3 regions of the Bacillus sp. LR_5 genome follow, and region 1 is predicted to be linked to each of the others. Evidence: riboswitches for the same ligand, from Rfam matches in the RefSeq annotation. Region 1 holds a riboswitch; each other region holds the start of a gene.
What was found. A riboswitch is a leader RNA that binds a small molecule or an ion and turns the genes downstream of it on or off. The one in region 1 is predicted to bind S-adenosylmethionine.

Region 1 (10,720 bases):
AATACCCCTCCGTGGGGTTCGTTTCCATTCAACGTGTTCAACCTCCATTTATACGTTTCCTTGTTTTCTTTGCTGCAGTTAATGAAAGTTTGACATCAGCGCCTCAACATCATTTCGACTCTCATAGCCAGAACCTGCCGTCCGCTATTCTTGATGCAGGCCGCATTCTGTTTTCTCCCGTCCGGCCCATCTTCCAGCCCTCTCATCGTTCGGGTCCGGGGAAGGCAATGTACACATTTCACAGCCTATGCTCGGGTAATGTTGATCGTGCAGTTTGTTATAAGGCAAATTGTGCAGGCGGATGTACGTCCAAACGTCATCCCATGTCCAGTGGATGAGCGGGCAAATTTTGATGAGCTCAAACTTCTGGTCCAGGTTTACGTATTGAATATGCTTTCTCGTTGGTGACTGATCCCGGCGCAGTCCTGAAATCCAAGCTGTCATGCCGGACAGGTGCTTTTTGAGCGGTTCGATTTTCCGCAATTGGCAGCAGAGGTTCGGGTTATGCTTCCACAGCTCTCCGCCGTACTTCGTCCCCTGTTCTGTTAAGCTCAGCTCGGGTTCGAGCATCTGGATTGCAAATCCCGGATATCGTTCTTTGACGGTCTCGATCAGCTCATATGTTTCCTGAAAATGAAGCCCGGTATCCAAAAAGATGATGTGTGCATTTTTGTTGATTTTTGATATTAAGTCGAGAAGCACCATTCCTTCTGCGCCAAAGCTGCAGGCATACACAATCTTTTCTCCGTACGTTCGGTAAGCCCATTTCAACACATCGAGCTCATCGATCAATTGATCCGTTATCCGTTTGGACAGCATGTCGTTCCATGTGTCATATGTGATGGTTTCGTTCAATGTTTTCCCCCCGTTTGCATCTGCTTTTTTTATCTATTGATCGAGTTATAGGCAGACTATTCATTTTTTGCATAAAGGTTCAGGTTTTAGGTGCCGCGCCCGCCTAAAATGAGGTGCGGAACCATTAAGAGCCCGGCTGAATATGCTTTTTAGCAAAATGGTTTTATGCCCAAGGAGAGGTAGTATGCCGATTGCCATTTATCAGGGGCATCATCATTCGCTTGCCCCGGCGGACATTAACATCGTCATTGATGTCATCAGAGCCTTTACGGTCGCCCATTATGCGTTTATCGGCGGGGCGAAAGAGATTTTGTTGGTCCGGACAGCTGATGAAGCCTTTGCGCTGAAAGACACCTATCCGGATTATGTATTGACGGGAGAGGAAAAGGGGGTCGGTATCAGCGGATTTGATTTAGATAATTCTCCAAAACGCATGGCTGGGCAGGATATGGCGGATAAGCGCCTGATCCAGAAAACAACAAACGGCGTCACAGCAGCATTGGGGGCGCTGAACGCAAAGCATCTGTTCGTAACTGGATTTTCCAATGCCAAAACAACGGCAGAGCATGTGAAAAAGCTCGCCGCAAACGATTGTGTCATAAACATAGTGGCTTCCCATCCATCCGGTGATGACGATATGGCGTGTGCGGAGTATATCAAAGGCATCATTGAAGGGACAAATGCGGTAACGGCTGAGGAGGCGATTCAAAGAATAAAACGCTCTTCTGTTGCGGAGAAGTTTTTTGACAGCCGCCAGCCATTGTTTGATTCGGAAGACATCGTTTACTGTACAAAAGAACTGACGGGCGATTTTGTGATGAAAGTGAAACAAGATGGAGAAGTTCCAACGATAGAGAGGGTCATAATATGAATGATTTTTCACTAGAATTGCCAGTGAGAACAAATAAGCCGAGAGAAACCGGGCAGTCCATTTTAATTGATAACGGCTATCCCTTGCAATTTTTCAAAGATGCGATAGCCGGAGCGTCCGACTATATTGATTTTGTGAAATTCGGCTGGGGCACATCATTACTTACGAAAGATCTTGAAGAAAAAATCAGCACACTGAAAGAACATGACATTACATTTTTCTTTGGCGGCACACTGTTCGAAAAGTACGTAAGCCAGAAAAAAGTGAATGAATTTCATCGGTACTGCACCTATTTCGGCTGTGAATATATTGAGATTTCAAACGGTACGCTCCCGATGACAAATAAAGAGAAAGCGGCTTACATTGCCGATTTTTCTGATGAATTTCTTGTGCTCAGTGAGGTGGGCAGCAAGGATGCGGAATTAGCAAGCCGGCAAAGCTCTGAGGAATGGCTTGAATATATCGTTGAGGATATGGAAGCGGGCGCGGAAAAAGTGATTACAGAAGCCAGAGAAAGCGGAACGGGAGGGATCTGTTCCAGCAGCGGCGATGTCAGGTTTCAAATTGTTGACGACATCATTTCCTCGGATATTGATATCAACAGGCTGATTTTTGAAGCGCCTAACAAAACGCTTCAGCAAGGGTTTATTCAAAAAATCGGGCCGAATGTGAATCTGGCCAATATTCCATTTCATGATGCCATCGCGTTGGAGACGCTGCGTTTAGGGCTAAGATCCGATACCTTTTTTCTGTAAAACAGCGGCTGCGGGGCTCTCGTCGTGAAGAGAGCCTCTGCCTATTATTTTTTATGGCGGTACATAGGCGTGAGATAGGGAAGAGAGGTCAGGCGGATGTTGTAGATGAAGTCGATGACTCTTGTCGATATCACCTGGCATATGAGGGCTTGAATGACGATGCCCCAGTCAATAATAGACGCGGTGACCATAAAAATGATGCAATTCATGATGAGCAGGATCGTTCCAGGATTCCCGCCGCGGTAGATAGAAATCATCAGAGCAAGGGCTCCGAATCCTCCGTTCGAAATTTTATATTTGTATAAAAGTCCGATGCCGAGTCCCAATAACACTGCGCCGCTTGCCAGATCAAGCCACAGATTAGATGTGATATCCGGAAAAACTGCATCAAAGATCAATACCGAGACAGAGGTGACGGTGATAGAAGCGAGGGTGCCGGTGAATGTTCTCATCTCCAGCCATTTTAAAGCGGTAAAAAGCATTGATACATTCACAGCCCACACTGAAAAGCCGTGGGGGATTTGAAACAGATAATGCAATAGCACCGCAATACCTGCTGCACCGCCTGTCGGAATATCATGCGGAAATAAAAACAAGGACATGCCGAGTCCCTGTAGTACGCCGCCTACGACAATCATAAACGTAAGTTTTGCTTTCATCAGCAGTTCAGCCATTAAGTCATTTGCTCCTTTATGAAAAGACTTGTCCGCTGTTTTCATTTTATGAGGCTGTCCATTATTTATGTCTCAAAATAAAGAAATGGTCCAGCTTAATAGGCTGAGCCATCCCACTTGTAGCGATTGACGATCTCCATATTGATCTCTGTTCCAATGCCTTTTCCTTTCGGGATGTGGACCATTCCTTTTGAAGGCTGCAGGCTGACGAGATCTGTAAAAGGATTCTCCATGACGTCCCACTCGATCGGTTCAATGTGATCTTTCTTCATTTTAGACCATGGGGGCAGACAGGCTTGTGCAAATAAAGCATAGAGCCGTGAAAGCGATCCGTCATATGCATGGGCGGATGCTCTGACGCCGAAATAACGCGCGAGCTGGAGGCAGTCCCGAAACTCATCAATTCCGTTGACATGCATGACATCGGGCTGAATGATATCCAAACAGCGCTGTGAAAGGAGAGGCACATATTGCGCCGGGCCTTTCATGTTTTCTCCGCCGGCAACAGGAACAGACAAACGGCTTCGAAGCATAGCGTAATCCTGCGGCTGATCAAAGGGCAAAGGCTCCTCAAGCCAGCCAATGTTCGTCCATTCGGAGAAATAGCGCTCCCATTTAAAAGCCGCAGCGGTATCGTAGCTTTGGTTTGCGTCCAGTATCATCGTAATGGAGCTGCCTGCTGTATGCTGCAGCGCATTGATGTGCCGGACATCCTCTTTGAATGAAGTCCCGCCAATTTTGACTTTGATTTGCTCAAAACCATTTTTCAACTGGGCTTCAACATTGGAGACTGAGCGGCTGATCCATTGCGGGGAGTCTGAGTACGATTGAAAAGACGCGTACACAGGAATCTCCTCTCTGTATCGCCCGCCCCATAATTCGCAAACCGAACAATCCGCAGCTTTGGCTGCAATCTCTGTCAGCGCCATGCTTACAGCGGAGGCCGCCCGCTGGTGCCATTTTTGAATCGTGCGCACTAATGACAGGCGGCTGCCAGCCTGTTTTCCTAATAGAAACGGGATGATCCGCTTCGTAAAACCGACATGGAGAGCAGGGAGCCAATCAACGCATTCTCCCCAGCCGTCTATCCCGCTTTCGGTGATAATCCTGATGAGATAACAAGTCCGATATCGTTTAAACCCATTGGCATCTCCGTATGGCTTTTCTAATCGGTGAAATAGCGGAAAGGTTTCAATCCGTACAATTTTCACACTGGGTGCTACCTTTCCTCAGCGGGCTGTAGCCGATTTCCAGCCATTTTAGTGTCTTCTTTTTCTTTTGTTTCTTCATTGTTTTGCTTCACATGGATGAGCATCATCACAAGAATCCCGACAACGAGAGTCAATCCCGCGATGCTTAAAAACATGCCGGGTCTGGACCATTGCATCAGGCGGCCGAAAATCGGAGGACCGATCGCTACTCCTAAGAAACGTACAGAGCCGTACAGCGAGGTGACAAATCCCCGTCTTTCCTTGCCGACAGCCCCGGTAATAAAACTGTTCACACAAGGAAGGACAAGACCTGAGCCTATGCTGCTCAGTACAAGAACACTGATAAAAAGGACAAGATTTTCAATGAATGACAGTGCCGCGTAGGATACGGTCATGAACGCCAATCCAAGTACGATCAGCTTTTTCATTAACGATTGCTTTTGCCCGATTTTGCTTCCTGTTGTATAGGACGTCACACACATAACCAAAAGCGGGATCGCTAAAATCAAGCCTTTTTTCACGCCGTCGGTGTCGTATGTTTTTTCAAGAACATCTGAGAGATAAAACAGGATGCCGAATAAAGTAAACAAACAGGTCGCACCGGCTAAATAAGCGGTAAACAGCCATCTGCCTTCATGTTTAAAGACACTTAACAGCCCTTTTGCATATTTTCCGATTGGTGGCGGTTCTTTTTCCTTTTTCTTTTCTTTAATAAAAATCCAAGTCAGTACGATCGAAATGATACAAAACACAGGAAAGGCAAAAAACGCGCCATACCAGACAAGCAGGGCGATCAGCGAGCCAATGATCGGCGATAGCACTTTCCCCATGCCGTTTGAAGCTTCAACAAGGCCGAGCACCTTGCTCTCCTGGGCGCCTTTAAACAGATCTCCCGTCAGTGCCATGGCAATTGGGCCGGTTCCGGCTGCCCCGATTCCCTGTAACGCTCGTCCTGCCATGACCCAAGGGTAGGCATTGTCAAAAAAACCTGCCGCAAACCCGGCTAACAAACCGCCGGCACCATACAAAATTAAGCAGGGAATAATGATGACTTTCCTTGAGAATCGGTCTGCGAGATAACCGACAATCGGAATCGCAAATGCTGCAATTAAGGAAAATACTGTGATCACGAGACTGACTTGAAATTGTGATAAATGAAGTTCAGATTTCATTTTTGGCAAAATCGGAATAAGCATCGAGTTTCCTAGGGTTAATATTAAAGGGATTGAACCGATTGCTACAATCGTCATTCCGTTATTTTGTTTTGATGATTCCATCTCAGAGCACACTCCTTTTCTTCTGCTTAGAATGTCCCTGTTGGCTTCGTTTATTCAGCGATCAGACAGCAAAAAACCGAACAGAAGATACCTGTTCGGGAAAAAAGAGGGTTAACCGAGAGCCTGTGAAATCAAAGCATATAAGTGTCCATTTTGAATAGGCGCTTTTTTCTGATAGAACAAAAGCGGAGGTTCATCATCTTTAAGAAATCCCATTTCTATCAGGCTGTCATGCAGAGACGTGTGTTCACTCGGTATATCGATTCGCATCGGCCCTTGTTTGCCGGCCGCCAGCCTGTTAATTATCTGTGCTGCAACATCTGATGATGGAGCGATGATGGGGCCGAATTTCAAATTGGCCGGTGTCTGTACAGAAAGTCCGTAGCCAATGAGCTGTCCGTCCTGATTTCTGGCGATGATACATTCGCATGAAGCAGAAATAAGCTGCTGCAAAAGGTTTGATCGATCTCCGCCAAAGGCAGCCAGATCCGCCGTGGTTAAGTCGTGAAAGTCTTGTTCTCTAAAGGATGTCAGTTCAGCGTCAAGCTTTTTTGTATAAGGTTGAAAACTATGACAGCTGTACTTTCGCACTGAACCTGCTGTATGAAAACCTGCTTTTTCATAAAGCGGCAAACCTTCTTTTGTGGCGCAAAGCCTGATGGCTGTGTTTTCATCCGTTTGGGTGATACAGGCGTTTACCATACGCCGGCCGAGACCGAGCCGTTGATATTCTTTGTCCACGATCACGAGGCCGATAGAAGCAAGACGGCCAAACAAAAACAAGCCGATGCAGGAAATAATATCACCGCTGACATTTTGATAGCCGAAAAAGCGTCCTTGCTGGACAAGCAGTGCCAGCTCTTGTTCGCCGTAATCCGGCCACCCGGCTTGCCTGCAAAGCCGCAATAGACTAGGGGTATGTTCTTCATGAAGCTTAATCAGCTTATCGATTACCCTCATACAGATCACCTGCTTGTTTCGAGTTTTTTATACATGATGATATGTGTGCCTATGCCGGGAATCTCAAACGGTTCGCCGAGTTCTTCCCAGCCAAGTTTTGAATAGTAGCCTTTCACATGGCTTCTGGCATTGCACCAGACTGCCTGAACGCCGTTCTCCGCCAGTTTCTCTTCCGCGTGTTTGATCAGCGTGCTCCCGCCTTTTTGATCGCGATATCCTTCAAGCGTTGCCATGCCTCTCAGCCGATATGCTGGGGATTCTGTTATTAATGGCTGATTTTGCGGGGAAAAAGAAGCGATGCTGATCAGCTTCCCTTCAAAAAACGCGCCGAGATGAAAGGAGCCTTTTGCATGATCCTCTTCATATTTGCATTGTTCAATGGATTGATGGGGGCGCAGAATGCGGTGCCGGATTTCATATGTATCTTCCGCGGAAATGGTTTTGACTTCGAGCATAATGTTCCTCCTCATGACTGTTTTTCTATATCGTAACACGAATCCCGTTGAAAAAGACCGCCCGATTGGATCAGACAGTCTTTAAAGGGATTAATGCAAAAAGATATTTTGGCGCTGCTCATCTTTTTGCTGAATATATGAAGTGAGCTCAGCGGTTAAGTCAGATCTGAGGAAAGGCGTTATCAAGTAGATGCCGTTAAACAGCTCGCATGCCGTATCCAGCAGGGAGCGGGCAATTGCAAGGCCTTCCGCCTTTTGCTTTTCTTTATCTTCACCGGCATGGGCCATTTTTTCGCGAATCGTATCAGACAGCTTAATGCCGGGAATTTCATTATGGATGAATTCGGCATTCCGGCTGCTTGTCAGCGGCATGATGCCGATATAGATCGGCGTCTTCAGATGTTTTGTTTCGTTATGGATATCGACAAGCTGCTGCTCGGAATAGACAGGCTGAGAAACAAAATAATCTGCGCCGCAATCTATTTTTTTCTCAAGCCGTTTTACCGCTTTATCCAGATGGCGGACGTTAGGATTAAATGCGGCGGCAACTGAGAAATTCGTTTTCTTGCCGAGCGGTTTTCCAGACAGAGACAGACCTTCATTGAATTGTTTGATCAGCCTGATTAAATCAAAAGATGTTAAATCATATACAGACGTCGCACCAGGAAAATCCCCGATTTTAGAAGGGTCACCTGTAATAGCAAGCACGTCATTCAGCCCTAACGTATCAAGGCCCATTAAATGTGACTGTAAGCCGATAATGTTACGGTCACGGCACGTAATATGGACAAGGGAACGCATATCGAGCTGCTGCTTGACAAGGGCGCCGCAGGCAACATTGCTGATCCGCGGGGTCGCCAGAGAATTGTCGGCGAGTGTCAGGGCATCGATTCCCGCTTCTTTTAATTCAGCAGCCGCCGATAGAAATTTGTCAAAGCTTAGTTTTTTCGGCGGGTCCAGCTCTACGATAATAGAGCGTTTTTTCGCCGCGATCTCATCCAGGCCGGGCTCGGTTCGCTCGTGATGAACAGAAATGAATTCTTTCGCCCGGGTTTTGACTTCTTTTTCCGTAATCGGAGCCAGTCCGCCAACCGCTTCCGCCATCGCCCTGATGTGATTCGGTGTTGTGCCGCAGCAGCCGCCGATAATCCGCGCGCCTTGCTTACGGAATTCTAACGCGCTGTTTTGAAAATACGTGTCGTCTGTTTCATAGACGAGCCGTCCCTCTTCAAGCGAAGGAAGACTGCTGTTCGGATAAACCGATAAGAATACGTCATCAAAAATTGGCACTTCGCTGAGCGCTTCAATCATGTGATAAGGGCCGAGGCGGCAGTTAATGCCGACAATATCAGCTCCGAGATCCGCAATCGAGCGCAATGCGTCAGAAAGCGGCGTTCCGTCCTGCAATACGCCTTGCTCGTGCATGGAGACATTGAGCATAATCGGAAGATCAGTCTCTTTGCGCGCGATTTTCAGCACTTCACGGGCTTCTTCCAAATCATAATATGTTTCTAACAGTAAGCCATCCGGCTCTTCATGCAGCAGCAGATACAACTGCTCGCGGAAGCTGCGCTTAATTTCGTCAAGACTGTACGCATTTTTATTAAATGTCCGTATGCCGCCCATCGTTCCAAGCACGTATGCATCGCCTGCTGAAGCCCGCGCGATCTTTACGGCCTCCTGATTCATTTTTTTGATGTCATCCTCAAGACCGTGTCTGGATAATTTAATATAGTTGGCCCCGTACGTATTCGTTTGAATAATGTTGGCTCCCGCTTCAACGTACGCTTTATGTATGCGCTGAATTTCCTCCGGCTTTGAAATATTGAGCTCCTCAAAACACCTGTCAATGCCATAGGAGTAGAGGAGCGTCCCCATGGCGCCGTCACCGATTAACACCTGTCTTTGCAAATCTTCTAAAAGTCCCATTGTCTGCCTCCTTTATTCACATCAGCAAGGAAAAAAGAGAAATAAAAAAAGTCCTCTTAAGAAGAAGACTTTGTCAGTGATTTTGTCTCTTCTTATCTTCCAAGCTGTTCGAGCTTGCTGGATTTAGCACCTTGGTCATGGCTGATCGCCATTACACCGGTTGCTGAAGCTTCGTCGGGCCAGTCCCTCTGCTTCTCTTGATAAGAACGGATATGAAATTTTCGTGTCAGGAAGTGCCAAAAGATACCTGGCGTTTTTCCCTTTCTCCAAATTTACCGAAAATAAAGACAATAATCAATAGGAATCAGAAAATTTATCTGAAATTTATAAATTGAACGTCAATTGGCAGGTCTGCTCCCCGCACAGCTGAGATAATCTGCTGCAGGTCATCTTTGTTTTTTCCGGTGACACGCACTTGATCATCCTGCACCTGAGACTTTACTTTCAGTCCGGAGTTTTTGATGATCGTATTGATTTTTTTTGCGTTGTCCTTGTCAATGCCTTGAACAAGCTTTGCACGCTGGCGTACCGTTCCGCCTGACGCGTTTTCAACCTTGCCGTACTCAATGTTTTTTGTCGGTACGTTTCGTTTAATCAATTTGCTGACCAGCACATCTTTCAGCTGGCTTAATTTGAATTCGTCATCGGAAACGAGGACGAGCTCCTCTTTATCTAAAGAAATGTCGCTTTTGCTGCCTTTAAAGTCATATCGGGTACTGATTTCCTTCAGTGCAATTTGGATTGCGTTTTGCACTTCAGGCAATTCCACCTTGGATACAATATCAAATGAACTTTCTTTTGCCATATGAAAACCTCCATAACATTTAACTTATGTGTTGATTATAGTAGAATAAAGAGAAACTTCCAACAGAACAAAGAATCAATTTGTGATGATTGGAAAAAATGTTAACAAAATCCGCAGAGAATAAGCGGAACAGGAAGGACGATAGCATGAGACCAGGGCAGCAATTAACCTTGAGTATAGATCACCAAACCGACTTCGGTTATTTTTTAACCGATGGGGAAGATACGATTCTCTTACATAACAGTGAAATGACTGAGGATATCGAGGACAGAGACGAAGTAGAAGTCTTTATATACGTCGACCAGCAGGAAAGGCTTGCGGCCACGATGAAAATTCCGGTCATCAGCGCGGATGAATATGGCTGGGTTGAAGTGGTGGATAAAGTGGAAGATATGGGCGTTTTCGTTGATGTCGGTTTATCGAAGGACGCACTAGTCGCAACTGAGCATTTACCCCCGTATGAAGATGTCTGGCCGCAAAAAGGGGACAAACTTTACTGTATGCTGAAGGTGACGAACCGGGGGCGCATGTTTGCGAAACCAGCGCCGGAAGATATCATCAGCGAACTGTTTACCGACGCTTCAGAAGATCTGATGAATAAAGAGCTGACAGGTACGGTGTACAGGCTGATCGCATCGGGTTCATTCGTGATCACGGATGACGGTATCCGCTGTTTTATTCACCCGTCAGAAAGAAAAGAGGAGCCAAGACTCGGTTCAAGAGTCACAGGCCGGGTGATTCAAGTGAAAGAAGACGGTTCAGTCAACTTGTCGCTGCTTCCAAGAAAACAGGATGCAATGTCAGTTGATGCTGAGTGCATTCTAACGTATATGAGAATGAGAAACGGTGCCATGCCGTACAGTGACAAAAGCCAGCCTGACGATATCAGAGAACGTTTTAATATGAGCAAAGCCGCCTTTAAACGCGC
Region 2 (10,720 bases), on a different contig from region 1:
CTCCGCCAAATATGGGTTATCTGGATGGTCAAGCGCCTGGCGGATTAATTCTTCATCTGAATCTTTGAGCTCCTGGTCTGTGAACCCCATTGCTTCAGCCAGTAATCGGAACACCTCAGTGTTAGACTTGCTTTCTCCATATTTCTCAATCACTGGCTGCTGAAGCTGAATGTAATGGTGCCAGTAGGAGGTATAAAAATCAGTATTTTCAAAAGCGGATGTTGCAGGCAGTACAATGTCCGCATATGCAGCCGTTTCCGTTAAAAATAAATCATGAACCACAGTAAACAGGTCTTCCCGCAGCAAGCCCTGTCTGACTTTATTCGCTTCTGGAGCGACAACGGCTGGATTCGTCCCGTAAATAAAAAGAGAACGAATCGGCGGATCGGTTTCCAAAAGCACTTTGCCCAGCTGATTCATATTAAACGATCTCGGTGTGAGCCCCTTCAATAAGTCAGGCCGCTGCAAGGCATTTGTGTTATATTCTAAAATTCCGCTGTTATGCTTAATTGCGCCGCCCCCTGTGTGCAGCCATTGGCCAGTAACCGCCGGAAGACAGGCAATCGTCCGTACAATCATCCCGCCGTTATCGTGGTGTTGAAGTCCGTTTCCGATTCTAATAAAAGCAGGGGAGGTTTCGCCGTACATTCTTGCCAGCTGATACATATCTTCGGTGCTGACACCGGTGATCAGTGATACCTTTTCCGGATCATACTGTTTCACGTGTTCACGGAGCTCTTCATAGCCGACCGTGTATTCAGACAGAAATGCTTCATCATGAAGGTTTTCTTTAAATAAGATGTGCATGATGCCAAGAGCAAGTGCGCTGTCGGTTCCGGGTTTTATGGGAATAAACCAATCTGCAAGACGTCCTGTCTGGTTTTTATGAACATCAATCACGACAATTTTTGCACCTTGTTTTCGTGCTTTTTGGGCGATAGTAATTTGGTGCATATTTGTACTGACCGCGTTGATTCCCCAAAAAATAAATAGTTTCGTATGAATGGTTTCCTCAGGATCAATTCCCGCACTTATACCCATTGTATATTTATAGCCCTCTGATCCTGCTTTGCTGCAAATCGTCCTTTCGAGCTGGCTCGAACCCATGCGGTAAAAGAAGCGGCGGTCCATACCTTCAGCTGTTAATTTCCCCATATTTCCGTAAAAGCTGTACGGAAGTATGCTTTCAGCTCCTTCTTCATCAATCAGCTGTTTCCAGCGGGAGGTAATGGTATCGATTGCCTCTTCCCAAGAAATCGGTTCGAATATCGCTTGGCCTTTCGCACCTGTCCGTTTAAGCGGTGTAGTCAGCCGCTTTTCATCATAGATGCGCTCCGTCATGTTTCGGACTTTGTTGCATATGTTCCCGGCTGTGACAGGATGATCAGGATCACCTTGGACTTTCACAATTTTTCCGTCTTTTTTATGTATTAACAATCCGCACTGATCCGGGCAGTCAAGCGAGCAAACGGATTTAAAAATGCCGTTTTGTTGTGTGGCAAAAGATTTCATGGCCCAGTTCCTCTCTCTAGTTAGATATTTTGTAAGAATTATAACATTTCGGATGATAACGTCAATTCTGAAAAAAAGAGATTGACATCAATCTGAGACTTCTTTATGATAAACGTATTCTTCATTCTGAAAATTACATACTCAACATTTTCTATCCAGAGAGGTGGAGGGACTGGCCCTATGAAACCTCGGCAACATTATTGTGCCAATTCCAGCAAGCGTCAGCTTGAAAGATAGGAAAGCAAGGTTTATACCGGCGTCTGTCTGTAAACAGGGCACGCTTATACATGAATCTCTTTCCATCTTCGGAAAGAGATTTTTTTATGAAAAAATATGATGAAAAGGATGTTTTGCACCATGACGGTTTTGGTTACGGCACCGTACAACGAAGAAGGACGAAAAGAGCTTGAAAACATGTTTGGCTCAGTTACTTATCAATCTTGGAAGGAACAAGGCCGGGCATATCGGGAAGATGAACTCATTCAGCTGCTAAAAGCAACAAATGCGACAGGCTTGATTACTGAGCTTGATCAAGTAACAGACAGCGTATTTGCATCTGTTCCAGAACTTTCATTTGTGGGCGTGTGCAGAGGAATGCCATCCAATGTGGATGTGGCCGCAGCATCAAAAAGAGGTATACCCGTTTTCTATACACCCGGGCGGAATGCACAAGCGGTTGCTGAAATGTTTATCGGTAATGTGATTTCCTTTCTCCGCCATACCAGCTCCTCTAATCAATGGCTGAAGGATGGAAAATGGGACAGCGATTACTTGCAGGCTTATGTCAAATTTAAAGGGAACGAATTAACGGGAAAAACGGTCGGCATGGTTGGGTTCGGCGCGGTTGGTCAAAGGATTGCAAAACTGCTGACAGCGTTTGACTGTAAAGTAAAGTATTACGATCCATACGTACAAGACGATCATCCGCTGTATGAAAAAGTATCTCTCAAAACGGTGTTTTCAGACAGTGATATCGTTTCTGTCCATCTGCCTCGTACTGAGAAAACACTGAGACTTATTGATCGGAAGTATTTTGATCTGATGAAAGAGAGTGCGATTTTCGTCAATACTTCAAGAGCAGTTGTGGTAAACCGTGAAGATCTTTTATCTGTATTAAAAGAACATAAAATCAGAGGAGCGATTTTAGACGTTTTTTATCATGAACCTCCAGAGGAATCAGATTACGAATACATTTCATTGCCTAATGTTCTGGCAACACCGCATCTCGCTGGAGCAACCTTTGAAGTAGAAGATCATCACGTGACGATCCTGAACGAAGCCCTCAAAAAGTGGAAGGTTGGAAAAACTCTTAATATTCCGACACTGTATAACAAAGATGAGCTGAAAACAGAGGTTTAAGAGAGGAGGTTACAGGAATGAAAAAACAAAAAGGCTATCTCGTTTTTGATATCGGCACAGGGAATGCGAGAGTAGCGGTCGTAAGTGTATCGGGCAGCGTTCAAACGGTTGAAAGGGAGGACATCGTGTATGCTACCGAGACGCTTTACCCGGACAGCCGTTATTTTTCTCCTCAGGTGCTGTGGAAGCAAGTGATGAAACTGGCAAAACGTGCGCTTTCTCGTTCAGGTGATATTGACATTATTGGTTTGACATCGACAAGTCAAAGACAGGGGATTGTTCTGATCGATCAAAACGGCGACTCTTTTCTCGGGCTGCCGAACATTGATAATCGTGGCCGTGAGTGGGAGGAGAGTATACCCAATCAGGAAGAGATATACAGCCGCACAGGCCGCCTCCCGACTGCACTTTTTTCTGCGCTCAAGCTTTATGGTTTAAAACAGCGTCAGCCCTTTTTATGGGAAAAGACTGCTAGTTTTACAAGCATCAGTGATTGGGTGACATATCAGCTGAGCGGAATTTTGACATATGAACCATCGCAGGCAACCGAAACCCTGCTGTTTGACGTGAAGCAAAACACTTGGTCAGAAGAGATGTGCGGCATATTCGGCTTTTCACCATCCATCCTTCCGCCTCTTGTAAGAGCGGGAACAGCGATTGGAACGATAACAAATGAATATGCGTCCGAATTAGGCCTTTCTATAACTGCTAAGGTTATAGCAGGGGGTGGTGATACACAACTGGCTGTGAAAAGCACTGGCGCTGCGCTTGAGGACATTGTCATCGTATCAGGGACAACAACGCCAATAACCAAAATTACTGCTGATCATGGCGACACAAAACATAAAGCATGGCTGAACTGCCATACAGATCAAGGACATTGGCTTGTGGAAACGAATCCGGGAATTACCGGCCTGAATTATCAAAAATTAAAACAGATATTTTATCCAAATGAATCGTACGAAGTGATGGAGGAAGAGATTTCTGCCCTTGCTAAAGAAGACAATGCGTGTGTGGCGGCTCTCGGTTCTTACTTATCGGCAGAAAAGAATGCGTTAACGAGAGGCGGATTTCTTTTTGATGCCCCGCTTTCCTCAAATTTAAAGAGAGCACATTTTGTACGTGCGGCACTGCAAGAGATCGCATTTTCGATCAAATGGAACTTTGACATTTTAACAAGGGTTACTCCGTTTGAACGTGACTTTGTTTGGGTGTGCGGAGGAGGATTCCAAAGCAAAGCACTCACTCAATATATCGCGGACCTTCTTCAGAAAAAAATCTATGTCCAAGAGGGATATCATCAGGCATCTGTCGTTGGCGCTGCAGTCATTTGCAATGAAACCTTTCAATTGACGGAAGAGATGTCAGCAAATATCCGGGTGATCGAACCGCAAGACTGTCGGGTCGAACTGGCTTTATATGAGGAATGGAAGCAAACACAGCGTTTTTTTTCAGAGTCAGAAAGCAAAGTGTTGATATAAGTCGGTATGTGCTGCTGTTTTAAGGAATGAACTAATTTTCGGCTTTAACAAGGTAATACGGTAATTGATATCAGCATCTAAGGAGGAGACAGATATGTTAGATAAAATTGGAATACCGAAGCGGCTTGCCTGGGGGTTTTTAGGGGTTGTTTTGTTTATGATGGGAGACGGGCTTGAACAAGGCTGGCTCAGCCCGTTTCTGATCGAAAACGGACTTACGGTTCAGCAATCCGCTTCAATTTTTAGCATTTACGGGATTGCGCTTGCCATAGCTTCCTGGTTTTCAGGTGTATGTCTCGAAGCATTTGGCGCAAAACGGACGATGTTTATGGGGCTGTTGTTTTATGTGATCGGTACAGCTGCCTTTATCGTGTTTGGATTTGAACAGCTGAACCTTCCTGTGATGTATGTGACTTACTTCGTAAAAGGGTTAGGCTACCCGCTTTTTGCTTATTCTTTCTTGACATGGGTCATTTACAGAACACCCCAAAACAAACTGAGCACTGCTGTCGGCTGGTTTTGGATTGCATATTGTCTCGGCATGTTTGTGTTTGGTGCTTGGTACTCAAGCTATGCGATCAAAGCGTTCGGCTATTTGAATACGCTTTGGAGCTCTATATTCTGGGTATGTCTCGGTGCCATCTTCGCATTGTTTATCAATAAAGACCGTTTTGAAAAGAAGAAAAGAAAAAGATCGGAAACAGCCGAGGAACTTTTAAAAGGAGTTACCATTCTTTTTACGAATCCTCGGGTGCTTACAGGCGGAATCATCAGAATCATCAACAGCATTGGTACATATGGTTTCCCAGTTTTTTTACCGATGCACATGGCTCAGCACGGAATTTCAACCAATGTGTGGCTGCAGGTTTGGGGAACGATTTTTCTTGGGAACATTGTGTTTAACCTTATCTTTGGAATTGTCGGCGATAAATTCGGCTGGAAAAATACCGTTATTTGGTTTGGTGGAGTCGGCTGCGGTATTTTCACCGTCCTATTATATTATGCACCTGTTTTCTCCGGCGGAAGTGTAGCGGTTGTCAGCGTGATCGGCTTTATTTGGGGAGGTTTGTTGGCAGGCTATGTACCGATCGGTGCGATTGTGCCGACGGTGGCCGGAAAAGACAAAGGAGCGGCCATGTCTGTGTTGAATTTGGCTGCAGGTTTATCAGCGTTTGTCGGTCCTGCGCTCGCTTGGCTGTTCATCGGTCTCGTCGGTGCGCAAGGCGTCGTCTGGATCTTTGCGGTCCTTTATCTTGCGAGTGCAGTCATGACGAAATGCATTCATATACCTGAGGAAAAAGCAGTACAGGAGGAAACGTCTCCTCAATATGCATCTTAATCAGAAAGCGCCCTGTCTCAGGGCGCTTTTTATCATTTGTTCAGTAATGCAAGGATTTCCGATACGGAATGCTGTACAAATGGCTGATCTGGGCGGGATTTCATCATCACAGTCAGCCCGATGAGAATAAAATAAAGGTCTGCGCCTTTGTTCAGCGTTGATCTTGCTTTTTAACTCGCCTGAACGACGTATCTTGAAGTGGCTTCATAGCGGCTTCCAACGCTTGATCTTCATTGAATTCACGATGACGAGCCATCAACATTACCTCTTTTCGTATCGTTCAGTATGTTATTATTGTATGAATTGTTGAGGAAGCTGTAAAACTTTTCTAAATAAAAATAGACAACATATTGACAATGGAGTGAGAAATGTTATGATAATAAAGACAATATATTGTCTTTTAGGGAGGGAGCATCATGGATTATTCTAAAGAACTGAAAGATTTATTTTTAATGCAGCAGTCTTACGCTACACTTTTTTCCGTCTTAAACAAAATTCAATCACGCGGGGACGATTATTATGAAAGCTTAACGTCAAGACAATTTATGACGATGGTTGCCATACTGCATTTACCGGAAGAAGAAACGACATTCAACAACATTGCAAAAAAATTAGGCACTTCAAAACAAAACATCAACAGGCTTGTCAGCGGCATTGAAAAAAGAGGTTATGTCACCACTGTACCAAGTAAACGCGACAAGCGAGCGGTTAATGTGAAGATTACTGATTCAGGAAAACGTGTCATGGAGGAATGCGGTGAAAAATCGGTGTACTTTATGGCAGATCTATTTAAAGAGTTTTCTACGGAAGAGCTGGAAATATTGTGGGTTTTATTGAAGAAGCTATACAGTTTCGATGGAGAAGAACAGGATGGTTTTGAAGAAAACGCTGCTGATTTTGATATTGAACAAAATCGGGATCATTTGAAAACAAATTTATTGCAGGAATTCGCAAAACGGAGAATGTAAAAAGGAGAAACGTATGAACAACGTGGCGGCAGTAAAAGATTTAAAAATGCAGTACGGAAACAAAACGGCGGTAGATGGGATTTCGTTTGAAGTGAGAGAGGGGGAAGTACTTGGCTTACTAGGTCCAAATGGTGCAGGGAAAAGCACAACCATTCATATGTTATCCGGGGCATTGTCGGCCAGTTCCGGAAACGTTACGATTTTGGGCCATAATGTGAAAAAATGGTCAAAGGAAATGAAGAAAGGCATCGGGATTGTGCCTCAAGATATCGCGATTTATGAGGAAATTTCCGCTGAGAAAAATGTTCGTTTTTTTTGCGAGCCTTTATTCGCTTAAAGGAGAAGAACTGAAAACCCGAGTAAAAGAGGCTTTGGAGCTTGTGCAGCTTTATGACAGGAAAGATGACAAGCCTAAGACGTTTTCTGGCGGGATGAAAAGAAGATTAAACATTGCGTGCGCCATTGCCCATCAGCCGAAACTGATTATCATGGATGAGCCGACAGTAGGAATCGATCCGCAATCCCGGCATCACATTTTGGTATCGATAAAAGAGCTGAAAACAAGAGGCGCGAGCATTATTTACTCAACACACTATATGGAAGAAGCCGAGGCTATTTCAGATCGCATTATCATCATGAATGAAGGAAAAATCATTGCCAATGGAACAAAAGAAGAGCTATATAGAGAAGTGAATAAAGAAATGACATATGCTTTTCAGTTGACGCATGCTCAGCAATTAAATAAAAACTCAATTAGAGGAGTCAAAGGAGTGACAGGAGTTGATTTCTCAGACCGTCAACTAAAAGTTACCGTTCGGCAGAACCAAGATCACCTGAGTGAAATCATAGCAGAATTGGGTGCCCAGGGCTGCGGCATTCTAAGCATGAACAAAAAAGAGGCATCGTTAGAAACGGTATTTTTAGAGCTGACGGGAAGAAATTTAAGAGATTAGGAGAGCAAAATGAGTTTGTTAAAATTGATAACGTTTGATTATATGAATATTGTAAGGAATCCGGTTCTCGTGATCGCCAATACGGCTTTTCCATTCGTTCTCATTCTGGTCATGGGCTTTGTTTCGAAAAACAGCTTTGGAGCGGGCGGTGTCAGTTCGTACGATTATTACGGAGTAAATATGATGATTTTCGCTGCGGCTTTGATCGCTATGACGGCCTCTAATGCGTTTATGGAGGAGAAGGTGAAGAAAGCAAACATCCGCATTGTGTATGCGCCGGTTTCGACCACTAGTATTTATCTTTCTAAATTACTATCAACTTGGATATTCAGTGTCATCATGTACAGTGTGAATGTGTTGATTGCCCAAACGATTTTTCATTTGAACTTTGGAGGACAGGAACTCCCGTATTTCATGCTCTTATTGTATGTATTTTTATTTTTCGGCTGCTGTTTTGGCACAATGTTCTGCTGTTTGTTCAAAAATGAAGAACAGGCGAACGGGATCATGCAAATTCCGATAGCTTCTTTTGTTTTCTTTGGCGGTGTATTTTTCGGGATTCACAGATTTGGAGATACCATCAATAACATATCGCTTCTTTCTCCGGTTAAATGGGTAACAGAATGTTCATATCGCCTCATTTATGATCACGATTTCAGTATGCTGCTGCCTGTTATGTCAGGACTATTATTGGCTTCAATCATTTGTATTGCCGTTTCGCATGTTGTATTTAAGCCGGAGGGATATGTATGCTGAGTTTATTCCGAAACAGGTGGGAGCGAATCCTGTCCAAAAAAGCCATTATCATCATTGCAGTGATCATTATCCCTCTGATGATCGGCGTTGCGATTATGTTTTCCGGGAAGCCGGTTTTCAAAGAAACAATCGCTTTTGTTACAGAACAGGACGACGTGCAACATATGCCGAGTGATTCTGCATTTAGAGTGGTAACGGTACATCAGAAGCCGAAGTTTTCTGATCTGGTGTTAGGGAAATATGCAGCCATCGTAGAAAAAAATCAACGTGATTACAAAGTGACCACGTTGAAAAGTAAAGCGGATCAAAAAATGATCCAGCAATTTTTTGAGACTGGAAAAATGCCAGGCAGCTACCGGGGAGAGGACGAATTAAGGACTGAACGGGGAAGGGGAACGAATATAGTAGGCTTTATCGTGATGCTTGTATTGATGCAAGGTGTGGCATTGACTGCGTTATATCCAGAAGACCGGATGCTCAAAACCTTCAGAAGGATTTTAGTGTCTCCCGTGCATGTGGGGAAATATTTGTTTGTTCAGTTTATCTTTACGTTTTTATGTTTATACATACCCACTTACTTGGCCATCGTGATTACACATGTACTCTTTCATGCTGAAATTGGTTTCCGTTTGGATATTCTTGCTGGGTTACTGTGTGTTCTTACAGTGCTTGCAACAGCATTCGCTATCTTTATGGCTTCTGTGATGGATCGCAACATCAGTTTGATGACGAGCGGTATCAGTGTGATCACGTGTGTATTGTCAGGCTGTTTTATTTCTTTTGCTCCACATCATCCATTATTGAATGCCCTTTGTGCGATACTGCCGCAAAAAGCGTATATGACTTTCATTCACGGGGTAGAAATGGGCCATTCAATGTGGGAATACAAAACTCAGGTTGTCTATATTTTGATGTGGTCGGCTGTGTTTTGTTTCCTTGGGGGTTTTATCACAAGAAGAAGGACCAATAAAGGGATTTATGAATAGAGGAAAAAGACATGAGATGCATAGACCACTATGCATCTTTTTTATTTTTGTAAGTTATATGAGCATAAGAGGTGAAAATCTTGAAGGAAGTGATCAAGAATCAAGATGTCATAGCTGGTACAGGTCCTGAATCGGACATTTAAAGGGAAGGGATGTACATACAGATCGAGAGAATGCCATCCGTTCATTCTCTTGATTTTAAAATAGAATACACATTTGTATCATAAGGGACTCCATTTTGATACATGTACTGTCTTAAGACCCCTTCTTTTTGGAATCCCATTTTTACGAGCAGGCGATTTGATGCTTCATTTTCGGTAAATACAACTGCGCCAATACGCGTCAGTCCAAGGGCAGAAAATCCGTAGGATAAAACCTTTGAAATGGCTTCTAATGCAAATCCGTTTCGCCAATGCGCCGGGATGATTTCATAACCGATCTCTGCACGCCTATGATTTTGAGCCAAAGCATGAAATCCGATTGTTCCGATTAGTTCTTTGGTGTCTCTTCTTTCAATTCCCCACCGTATCCCGCGTTTTTCTTGATAAAGGCCGGCAAACGATTGAACCATTGACATGGCCTCTTCTATAGATCCCATGTTTTCAATTCCGTAATGGCGTGTCACCTCATGGTTTGAAAAACAAGCAAAAATGGCTTCTGCATCTTGATCTTTGATTTGTCTAAGTGTAAGCCGATCCGTTTCTAATACAGGAAACATTCCACCACTCCCCAAGTTTGTGTTTTCGTTTATCATATCCCTTTTATTTCCTCTTTTCTATAGTGAATTCAAACCTGAGGAAGCAAAGGAACGAATTTGTCTTTCTAGTTGCTCTTTGTTTTTACTGAATTGTTTCAAACGATGGCCGTTCGCGCCTGATGGGTGGGGAAATCCGCGTAGGCAAAAAAAATTCCGGAGGCTGTGCTGGCTGAGCAGTGTTTCACAGACTGCTTCGGCGGCTTTTCCTAGCGGAATGAGAAGAGCCGGTCCCGTCACTTTATTGAGTTCCGCAGGGAAGTGTCCAAAAGCATAGGTGCTTAGGATAGGTGAGCTAGTGATAGCCGGCCTGTAACCTGTATAGTTTTTTTGCTGGATAAAGACAGGATATTTGATAACGGAAGTTGTATGAAGCAAATGCCGTAAGTCTCCAAAAAGCTGTGCGGCGCTTTGAATGCCGAACGCCTGCGGCAGCCCGCAAAAATCCAGCATCGTGATAAGGTTATGCCTCATCGAACCGGAGAGACCCGCTGCTTTTTTCGTGTCTACTGCCATTTGCTCAAGAGACCGGCCTTGCCGCAGGCTTTCGGCGGCTGTTTTGTACGCTGTTTTCATCTGGGAAAAACCTGGCGTGATTCCGGCAATCACAAT
Region 3 (8,810 bases), on a different contig from region 1:
TTTTGTCGGATAGTCATTTCCGAATACGTTTAATTGCTCGAGCTTCCCGACTGCTACCTGTGCCACATACGGCATAAGGTTATTAGGGATTCCGTTCGGGTCTTCACCGATCCGTCCGCTTGGATGCGCGCCGAACGGGTTAAAGTAACGAAGCAGCGCAACGCTCCACTCATTGTCGGCTGTATGCAAATCACGCAATATTTGTTCAAGCATGAGCTTCGTCTGCCCATAAGGATTTGTCGCACCTAATGGAAAGTCCTCCGTAATCGGCGATGTTTCCGGAACGCCGTACACTGTCGCAGATGAACTGAACACGATTTTCTTAACGCCGTATTTCTCCATGGCCTCGCATAAAATAAACGTTCCTGTCAGATTGTTATGATAATATTTGAGCGGAATCGCCACAGATTCACCGACTGCTTTTAACCCCGCAAAATGAATCACAGCTTCGATTTCATTTTCCGCAAAAACGGAATCTACCGCTTCCCGGTCCAATAAATCCGCTTCGTAGAACGTTAAATCTTTTCCTGTAATCTCCTTTACACGGTTCAGCGCCTCAGCCGAACTGTTAGACAGATTATCAAGAACAACAATCTCGTAGCCGCTGTTCAATAGTTCAACACATGTGTGGCTGCCAATGTACCCGGCACCGCCAGTAACAAGTATTGCCATGATGTAACCCTCCTAAAAAATGACCTGTTTTCATTATATAGTGTTTAAAACCGGTCCACATCCATTTTTAAGAAGTTTAATCGTTTATTAATAGTTTTTTCATATTTTTTAGCTTAAACCCTTGCCAGCAATTCGATAGAGGCTTCAGCAAGAATGTGCTCTTTCATTTCTTGATAGAGCTCGTTCAAGTAAAAGCCCGGCTGAAGATTCAGCTCAGCATCTAAAGCATAGACCGTCAATGTATACGCATGATCCTTGTCAGGCGGTGTCGGCCCGCAATACTGGTGAATCACCTTTGGATCGTTGCTTCCCGCAAGCGGTGAAGCAAAGCTGTTTTGCCCTTGTATCATCAAGTCCTGTCTTTCCTCACTCGCATGTTCAGGAAGCTCTCCGATGTAAGCCGGAATATTAGCCGCTGTCCAGTGAATCCAGCTGAATCCGCATACGGGAATGGCGTCATGATCGATGAAAGTAAGTGCGAGCGTCTTTGCTCCGGACGGGATGTCATCAAAATGAATCGGAAAGGATACAAATGGGTTTCCTTCTCTCTTATATTTTTCATCCGCGTATTTTGAATACTTGTCATGTAAATATGGATTTGCTTCTACGTATATGTTCATATGAATCCCTCTCTCTATTTTCTCGTTCTATAGGTATACTAAACGAATGGATGTATAATCAGTGATAAACAAATGCGCATGTAAACGTAACAATTTGTTATGGATAACTTGCAGTGAAGGAGATATTTCATGGATTTAAAGTGGCTGCAAACCTTTATTGCCGCAGCGGAATCAGAGAGCTTCAGGAAGACGGCTGAGCGTCTGTATCTCACACAGCCTGCCGTTTCTCAGCATATGAGGAAATTGGAAGATGAACTGGGCATGAGGTTGTTTTTGCATAGCGGAAGACGAATCGTACTGACTGACGAAGGCAGGCTCTTTTTGCCTTATGCCAAAGAAATGATCCATGTTTACCAAGCTGGAAAGCAGAAAGTCAGCCAATGGAAACAGGGGTACAGCCGATCACTCACGCTGGCCGTACACCCCTACATTGCGTCCTATATCTTGCCTCGATTTCTGCCAGCCTATATCCAAAAACATCCGAATGTCGAGCTTTCAACTCATGTGGCTGGATCTGACGCTATTAAACAAGCGGTGGAACACAATGAAGCTGATATTGGTTTGTCGCGGAAAGACCCGAACACCAACACTCTTTATTATCAGCACATATGCGAAGGTACGCTTTGTCTGGCGGCTCCTTTCCAAGAAAGCAGGCCGGATGCTGCATCCGTCTTAACCCGCTATCGGCTGCTAACGCATGATCATCCGTCTTATGGGGATGCCTTTTTAGATAACATCCGATCACATTACCCGTCTCTTCAAATGATGGCTGTCGGGCAGACGGATACGGCTGTCCACATGATGAAAGCGGGAATGGGGGCATCTTTCCTCCCTACCTACATTATCAAACAGGAAGAAGCCGAAAAAAAGCTGATGGCTGTAAGCACGCCTGCACATCTAGAATTGCCTGCGTCCCAAACGTTTATGATGTGGAAAAGAAACAGCGAAGACATTCAGCATTTTCACGCCATGTTACATGACTTTATGCAGCGCGAACAAGTATAGAGCTGAAAAATCAATCTGCCGGTTGACGTTTTTCTTTCCTATTTTCGCTATGCTTAATGCAGAAAGGATTTGATGACATGGCGATGAGCCCTTATATTTTTATTGTATTGATTCTTATTATTTTATCGATGTATCGAGAAAGAACGGTAAAGCCCGGGAAGTTGCTGATCATTCCACTGCTGCTCTTATGGGGCGTATCTGCATCGTTTCAGCCGGCGTATTTTCATTCCGTATTACATGTGGCGATCAGCGGCATTTTATTACTGATCGGGCTGGTCTGCGGGTTTGGCATTGGGAAGATGGTAAATGTGCGGATTCACCCGGAAACCGGAAAGGTCACTTCACGCGGCTCACTTGGGAGTGTTATCCTCATTCTAGTGATACTTTCTTTGCGCATGGCCGCGAGAACATGGCTGCCTGAGAGCAACGAGATGTTTATTGCCATTATTCATTCTATGTTCTTCGTTCCCCTCGGCACCATCACAGCCCGCAACATCATGCTTTACAAAGCATACAGACGGCTGACCGCCGGCAAAGTATCCATTCCATAACCGAAAGAAGGACCAGCATGAACGGACAAACTCCGGCTCGGCACTACTACAAGAAGCTTGTGCCGAGCCTTATTCTCATTTTGAATTGCATACAATTTTTATCTCATCCAACTAAGGCTGATCCCATTTTGTTAGCATTTGTATTTGCGGTATACTTAGCATTCATTTGGATCATTCCCTATGTGGCATCCACTGCTGTTAGTTTGAGCATATTCATCGGGCTTTGGCTCCTGACCGATTTCTTTTGGGCTGTTTCCGGCCAAGAGCAGAGTGCCGCCTATTTTTTGATTGTATTTTTAATGATATATGCCGCCTTTAGACTCCCTTCACGGCTATCCTTGATCTTCACAGCATGTTTAATTGGAGGCAACATATTCCTCCTATCCTCACATGGAGGAAGCTTGGAAACCATCATTAGCAACATCTCGATCATGATCGGACTCTACGTCTTCTTCTCCTCCATGCGTTTCAGACGAGAAGCGAGAAAGGAGGCTGAACGGAATCATGCTGAATTGGCAAAAATGCATGTGCAGCTGGAGCATGCTCATAAAGAACTCCAGAAAGCACATGCAGAGCTGCAGGAGGCTTCTGTTCTTTCATTAAGGTACGCGGTCCTTGAGGAGCGTACAAGAATTGCCCGCGACATTCATGACAGCATCGGTCACGAGCTGACTTCTGTGATTGTTCAGCTTCAATCCCTTCCCTATATCCTTAAAAGCAGCAAGGAGGATTCAGAAAAAGTCATTCAAAATGTACTGAGTGTCGCCAGGGAATGTCTTCAAGAAGTACGGTCTGTCGTTCACCAAATGGGCCGTAGTGAATCGATGGTGGGGCTTACCGCTTTGCGGGGGCTCATTCATCAAGTGGAGGAACGGAGCGGCTTGCACGTTTCTTTAGATACTGCCGGACTGTCAGAAGAGTCTTGGCCTCCAAACGTGAGCGAAACGATCTACCGCATCTTGCAGGAAGCGCTGACCAATATCATTCGTCACGCTGACGCTTCCCATGCGGCGGCCGTCATTTCTAACGACAAGTCCCATCTCTATATCACAATCACCGACGATGGACAATTCACCGGCAGCCTTACTTATGGATTTGGCCTGACAGGAATGAAAGAGCGCGCAGAAAAAGCAGGCGGTTCCCTTACTTTCAGTGCCGTACAGCCGAGCGGCCTGAAAATTGAGCTGTCATTGCCGCTCATGACAACGAATAAGGAGCAAAAAGATGAACAAAGATAAAATACGCGTCGCGCTTGCCGATGATCAGCCGCTTGTGCGTGAAGGCTTCCGCTACGTCATCAACGCACAGACGGATATGACGGTTTCTGGCGAGGCCGGCGACGGTCACGATATTATAGCACTCGCAAAACAAACAAAACCCGATGTCATCCTCATGGATGTCCAGATGCCGCATTGCTCAGGCATCGAAGCGGCGAAAGACATTATGTCCGCACTTCCAGATACAAAGATAGTCATTTTAACCACCTTTGACACGGAAGAATACGTATTTGAAGGCATCCGTGCGGGAGCAGTAGGCTATCTGCTGAAGGATACACTTCCTGAAGAGTTGATAGATGCGATTCGCGCTGCGGCCAGAGGCGAGGCGATTTTCCGTACAGTCACAGCTGCTAAAATTATCAGTGAGACATTTCGGGCGAAGCAACAGCCCCATCCAGAAGAACTGGCAGAGCCGTTCACCAAAAGAGAGCTTGAGGTTCTTCAGCAAATGGCCTACGGGCTGAGAAATGAGGATATTGCTGAAAAGCTTTTCGTCAGTGAAAGCACTGTGAAAACCCACGTGCACCGCATCCTGCAAAAATGCAATGCCCAAGACCGGACACAGGCAGTCGTTTTTGCCATTCGAAACGGTATTGTGCAATAGAAATCTCTCATCCCGCCATGCTAAAATAAGACAAAGGAGATGATTGGAAATGAAAGAAGAAATCATTGAACGGTTTACTACATATGTAAAAGTCGACACACAGTCCGATGAATCCGTTGACACTTGTCCTTCCACACCCGGCCAATTGACATTAGGAAACATGCTCGTTGATGAATTGAAGTCCATCGGCATGCAGGATGCAGCCATTGATGAAAACGGCTATGTCATGGCAACTCTTCCCTCCAATACTGAAAAAGACGTGCCGACAATCGGCTTTCTCGCTCACGTCGACACCGCTACAGACTTTACCGGCAAAAACGTGAATCCGCAAATCATCGAAAGCTATGATGGAAAAGACATCGTTCTTAACGAAAAGCTGCAGGTCACCCTGTCACCTGATCAATTCCCTGAGCTGTCTGGCTATAAGGGCCATACACTCATCACCACAGACGGCACCACCCTTCTCGGCGCAGACAATAAGGCCGGTATCGCTGAAATCATGACAGCCATGGATTACCTCATCAAACACCCTGAAATCAAGCACGGCACAATCAGAGTCGCCTTTACGCCTGATGAAGAAATCGGAAGAGGGCCGCACAAATTTGATGTGAAACGGTTCAATGCATCCTTTGCCTACACGGTTGACGGCGGGCCGCTCGGCGAGCTTGAATATGAAAGCTTCAATGCCGCTGCCGCAAAAATTACGATTAAAGGCAACAACGTACATCCCGGAACAGCTAAAGGAAAAATGATCAACTCTGCGAAAATCGCGATGAAGCTGAACAGCCTGCTGCCGGCAGACGAAGCGCCTGAATATACGGAAGGCTATGAAGGCTTCTACCACCTGCTGTCGATTCAAGGAGACGTAGAGGAAACAAAGCTCCACTACATTATCAGAGACTTTGACAAAGAGAATTTCCAAAACAGAAAAGAAACAATGAAGCGTGCCGTTGAAGAACTTCAAAACGAATACGGGCAAGACCGGATTCTGCTGGATATGAACGACCAATACTACAACATGAGAGAGAAAATTGAACCTGTCATCGAAATCGTCAACATTGCCAAGCAAGCGATGGAAAACCTCGGCATCGAACCGAAGATTTCCCCCATCCGCGGCGGCACCGACGGATCACAGCTGTCCTACATGGGGCTTCCGACGCCAAACATCTTTACAGGCGGGGAAAACTTCCACGGCAAATTTGAATACATCTCAGTTGACAACATGGTCAAAGCCGTAAATGTCATCGTTGAGATTGCAAAACAGTTTGAAGCGCAAGCATAATGCCAAAAGCCAGTCCAAAAAAGGACTGGCTTTTTTGTGTGAAAATGAAACATTTTAAACACGTCCTCCGTAAAACAAGTATCAACAAATGAGGAGGAAAAACAATGACAAAACATGCAATCGCTGCCAAGAGTCTCTTGAAAAAATGGATCATTTCCAGGCCGCTTAACATGCAAAAGAAATCCAGCCCATTTCAAAAAATCAGAAAAATGTTCAAACGCTTCTTCAAATAAAACATCAAATCCCCTAAATACAATCCGTATTCACCCGTACCGCCCAAATGCTCCGTAATTTGGGTTTTTTGTGTTCAATTCCGCAAAATAGGGTATAAACCAAACAAGCAAGAAAACAGCACCCAAAAACAGGTAATTCGAATTACGTAAACTTAGGTTAAAAGTTATATAAAGGAATTTATTTTATCGTCGATAGTAACTATAGAACCAATCATCAACAAGAGCAAACAGCGTAATTCAAGACTATTTTCAGGTCATCAGGTAATACTGTTTTAGAGGGACAGTTTCTTGTTATTTATTGATTTTGAATTTTTTGAATACTTTTTGGCATTTTATCCGTACAATAGAGAGTACCAAAACTTTTTTTGGGAGGTATGTAATATGATCCTATTTATTATCATCGCATTATGCGGCTATCTTCTTTTTTCTTTCAGCAAGGACAATCGCCGCAAACCGCAAAAGACAAGCCCTCTGCCAGCAGCCGCACCTCATCACAACAACCTAATCGACCTTGACGCCATCCGCCAAAAACGCCGGATGCATCTTTCCTAATTCTATATTTCAAACGAAAAGGCTGCTGAATCACGCAGCCTTTTAAAATTGTTTTGATTTAGAGCCTGAAACCTTTTCGCCACATATCCGTAATTTCATACAAGGCAAACCCAAAGGAGACTTCAGCAATGATCGAGTTATTTATGAAACAAAAAATGTTCTCATTTAAAGATGCATTTCACATTTATGACCGGGATGAACAAGAAACATTCAAGGTGGAGGGGCGTTTTTTCTCGTTAGGAGACTCATTACAAATGACAGACTCATCTGGGAAAACGCTCGTTTCCATAGAACAAAAACTAATGTCTTTATTGCCGCGCTATGAGATTTCAATTGGCGGGAAAACAGTTTGTGAGGTAACGAAGAAAGTAACGTTTTTCAAACCGAAATTTGTGATTTCCGGGCTTAACTGGGAAATCGATGGTGATTTATGGAGGGATGAATTCCAGCTGACGGACGGGGAAAATGTCCGGATGTCAGTGAGCAAAAAGTGGCTCAGTTGGGGTGATTCCTATCACTTGCAGATTGCAAACGAGGGAGATGTTCTGATTTGCACTGCCATCGCTATCGTGCTTGATATGGTTTTATATAACGATGAAGATGAAAGTATTTTCTAAAAAGCATTGACAATTGATCCAAAAGTAATAATATTAAGATAATTGAAATCTGAATATGAAGTTGTACCTTATCAAGAGAGGTGGAGGGACTGGCCCTATGATACCCGGCAACCGCTGTTTCAAACAGAATGGTGCTAAATCCTTAAGAACATTGCGTTCTTGCAGATGAGGCGGAGATTTGATCGTTCAAGCTCTTCCTTACACAAAGGAAGAGCTTTTTACATGCTCAATATTTCAGAAAAGAGGCGAATAACATGGCTCAACAAACGAATGTTGCAGGACAAAAAACAGAAAAACAACGCAAAGCACCTTTCCGCGCCGATCATGTCGGCAGTTTGCTTCGTTCCGTTCCGGTGAAGGAATCCCGGCAAAAAAAAGCGGCTGGTGAGATGACAGCGGAACAGCTTCGTGATATCGAAAATCAAGAGATCACCCGCATCGTGGAAAAACAAAAAGAAATCGGTCTCGATGTGGTAACAGACGGGGAATTCCGACGTTCCTGGTGGCATTATGACTTCCTGGAAGGGCTTGACGGTGTGGAACCGTTCATCCCGGCTGAGGGAATTCAGTTCCATAACACAAAAACGAAAGCGCGCAGCATCAAAGTGACGGGAAAACTCGATTTTACGAGCTACCCAGCGCTTGCTGATTATCAATTTTTACATGAGATTGCTGGTAACGCGACGCCAAAATTGACCATTCCCAGCCCAAATATGCTGTTTTTTGGCGAAAAGGCGGATAAAGGGATTTATGACGATCAAGAGGAATACTTTCATGATCTGGCCCAAGCGTACAAAAAAGCAATCAAAGCCTTCTATGATGCTGGCTGCCGTTATCTCCAGCTTGATGATACGTCATGGTCTCTCTTCTTTGAGGACAAAGGCAGAGAGGTTGTCCGGGCGCTCGGCGGTGATCCAGAAACATTGCCAGCCATATTTGCCAAAACAATTAACGATGCCGTCGCAGACCGGCCTGACGATTTAACGATCACAATGCACATTTGCCGCGGCAACTTCCGCTCAACCTGGGCGGCATCAGGAGGGTACGACGCTGTAGCGGAAACGATTTTGGACGGCTTAAACCTTGACGGCCTTTTCTTGGAGTACGATGATGACCGCTCCGGAAACTTTGATCCGCTCCGTTTTGTGAAGCGCAAGGATCTGCAAATTGTGCTCGGCTTGATCACATCGAAATACGGCGAGCTTGAAAATCCTGAGGATGTGAAACGCCGTATCAATGAAGCCGCGCGTTTTGTCAGCTTGGACCAGCTATGCCTGAGCCCGCAGTGCGGTTTCGCCTCTACAGAAGAAGGCAACCTTCTGACAGAGGAGCAGCAATGGGCAAAGCTTCGCCATGTCATCGACATTGCCAACGATGTGTGGAGATAATCTATCATT

Region 2: another riboswitch for S-adenosylmethionine. It lies ahead of RAC86_RS14750 (2-hydroxyacid dehydrogenase); the one in region 1 lies ahead of RAC86_RS03435 (bifunctional homocysteine S-methyltransferase/methylenetetrahydrofolate reductase).
Region 3: another riboswitch for S-adenosylmethionine. It lies ahead of RAC86_RS09430 (5-methyltetrahydropteroyltriglutamate--homocysteine S-methyltransferase); the one in region 1 lies ahead of RAC86_RS03435 (bifunctional homocysteine S-methyltransferase/methylenetetrahydrofolate reductase).

Annotation. Positions count from the first base shown of each region.
Region 1 covers NZ_JAVAXX010000008.1:43,783-54,502, forward strand. Annotated here, with positions in the region: gene sat (sulfate adenylyltransferase) at 1-32, opposite strand, end outside; gene RAC86_RS03395 (phosphoadenylyl-sulfate reductase) at 145-855, opposite strand; gene RAC86_RS03400 (2-phosphosulfolactate phosphatase) at 1,040-1,726, shown strand; gene RAC86_RS03405 (phosphosulfolactate synthase) at 1,723-2,481, shown strand; gene RAC86_RS03410 (YitT family protein) at 2,526-3,155, opposite strand; gene RAC86_RS03415 (mandelate racemase/muconate lactonizing enzyme family protein) at 3,251-4,366, opposite strand; gene RAC86_RS03420 (MFS transporter) at 4,375-5,643, opposite strand; gene RAC86_RS03425 (GNAT family N-acetyltransferase) at 5,755-6,603, opposite strand; gene RAC86_RS03430 (GNAT family N-acetyltransferase) at 6,609-7,058, opposite strand; gene RAC86_RS03435 (bifunctional homocysteine S-methyltransferase/methylenetetrahydrofolate reductase) at 7,149-8,987, opposite strand; SAM riboswitch class I at 9,077-9,194, opposite strand; gene RAC86_RS03440 (YajQ family cyclic di-GMP-binding protein) at 9,301-9,792, opposite strand; gene RAC86_RS03445 (CvfB family protein) at 9,891-10,720, shown strand, end outside.
Region 2 covers NZ_JAVAXX010000061.1:1,430-12,149, reverse strand. Annotated here, with positions in the region: gene RAC86_RS14755 (molybdopterin oxidoreductase family protein) at 1-1,512, opposite strand, end outside; SAM riboswitch class I at 1,661-1,752, shown strand; gene RAC86_RS14750 (2-hydroxyacid dehydrogenase) at 1,846-2,871, shown strand; gene RAC86_RS14745 (FGGY-family carbohydrate kinase) at 2,889-4,352, shown strand; gene RAC86_RS14740 (MFS transporter) at 4,447-5,691, shown strand; gene RAC86_RS14735 (MarR family winged helix-turn-helix transcriptional regulator) at 6,108-6,659, shown strand; partial or broken gene RAC86_RS14730 (ABC transporter ATP-binding protein) at 6,673-7,612, shown strand; gene RAC86_RS14725 (ABC transporter permease) at 7,622-8,368, shown strand; gene RAC86_RS14720 (ABC transporter permease) at 8,362-9,354, shown strand; gene RAC86_RS14715 (GNAT family N-acetyltransferase) at 9,539-10,072, opposite strand; partial or broken gene RAC86_RS14710 (hypothetical protein) at 10,116-10,720, opposite strand, start outside.
Region 3 covers NZ_JAVAXX010000031.1:12-8,821, reverse strand. Annotated here, with positions in the region: gene galE (UDP-glucose 4-epimerase GalE) at 1-672, opposite strand, end outside; gene RAC86_RS09475 (YbhB/YbcL family Raf kinase inhibitor-like protein) at 786-1,292, opposite strand; gene RAC86_RS09470 (LysR family transcriptional regulator) at 1,422-2,297, shown strand; gene RAC86_RS09465 (CcdC protein domain-containing protein) at 2,375-2,848, shown strand; gene yxjM (two-component system sensor histidine kinase YxjM) at 2,866-4,086, shown strand; gene yxjL (two-component system response regulator YxJL) at 4,073-4,729, shown strand; gene pepT (peptidase T) at 4,779-6,011, shown strand; gene RAC86_RS09445 (hypothetical protein) at 6,116-6,244, shown strand; gene RAC86_RS09440 (hypothetical protein) at 6,533-6,796, shown strand; gene RAC86_RS09435 (LURP-one-related/scramblase family protein) at 6,925-7,413, shown strand; SAM riboswitch class I at 7,479-7,585, shown strand; gene RAC86_RS09430 (5-methyltetrahydropteroyltriglutamate--homocysteine S-methyltransferase) at 7,668-8,801, shown strand.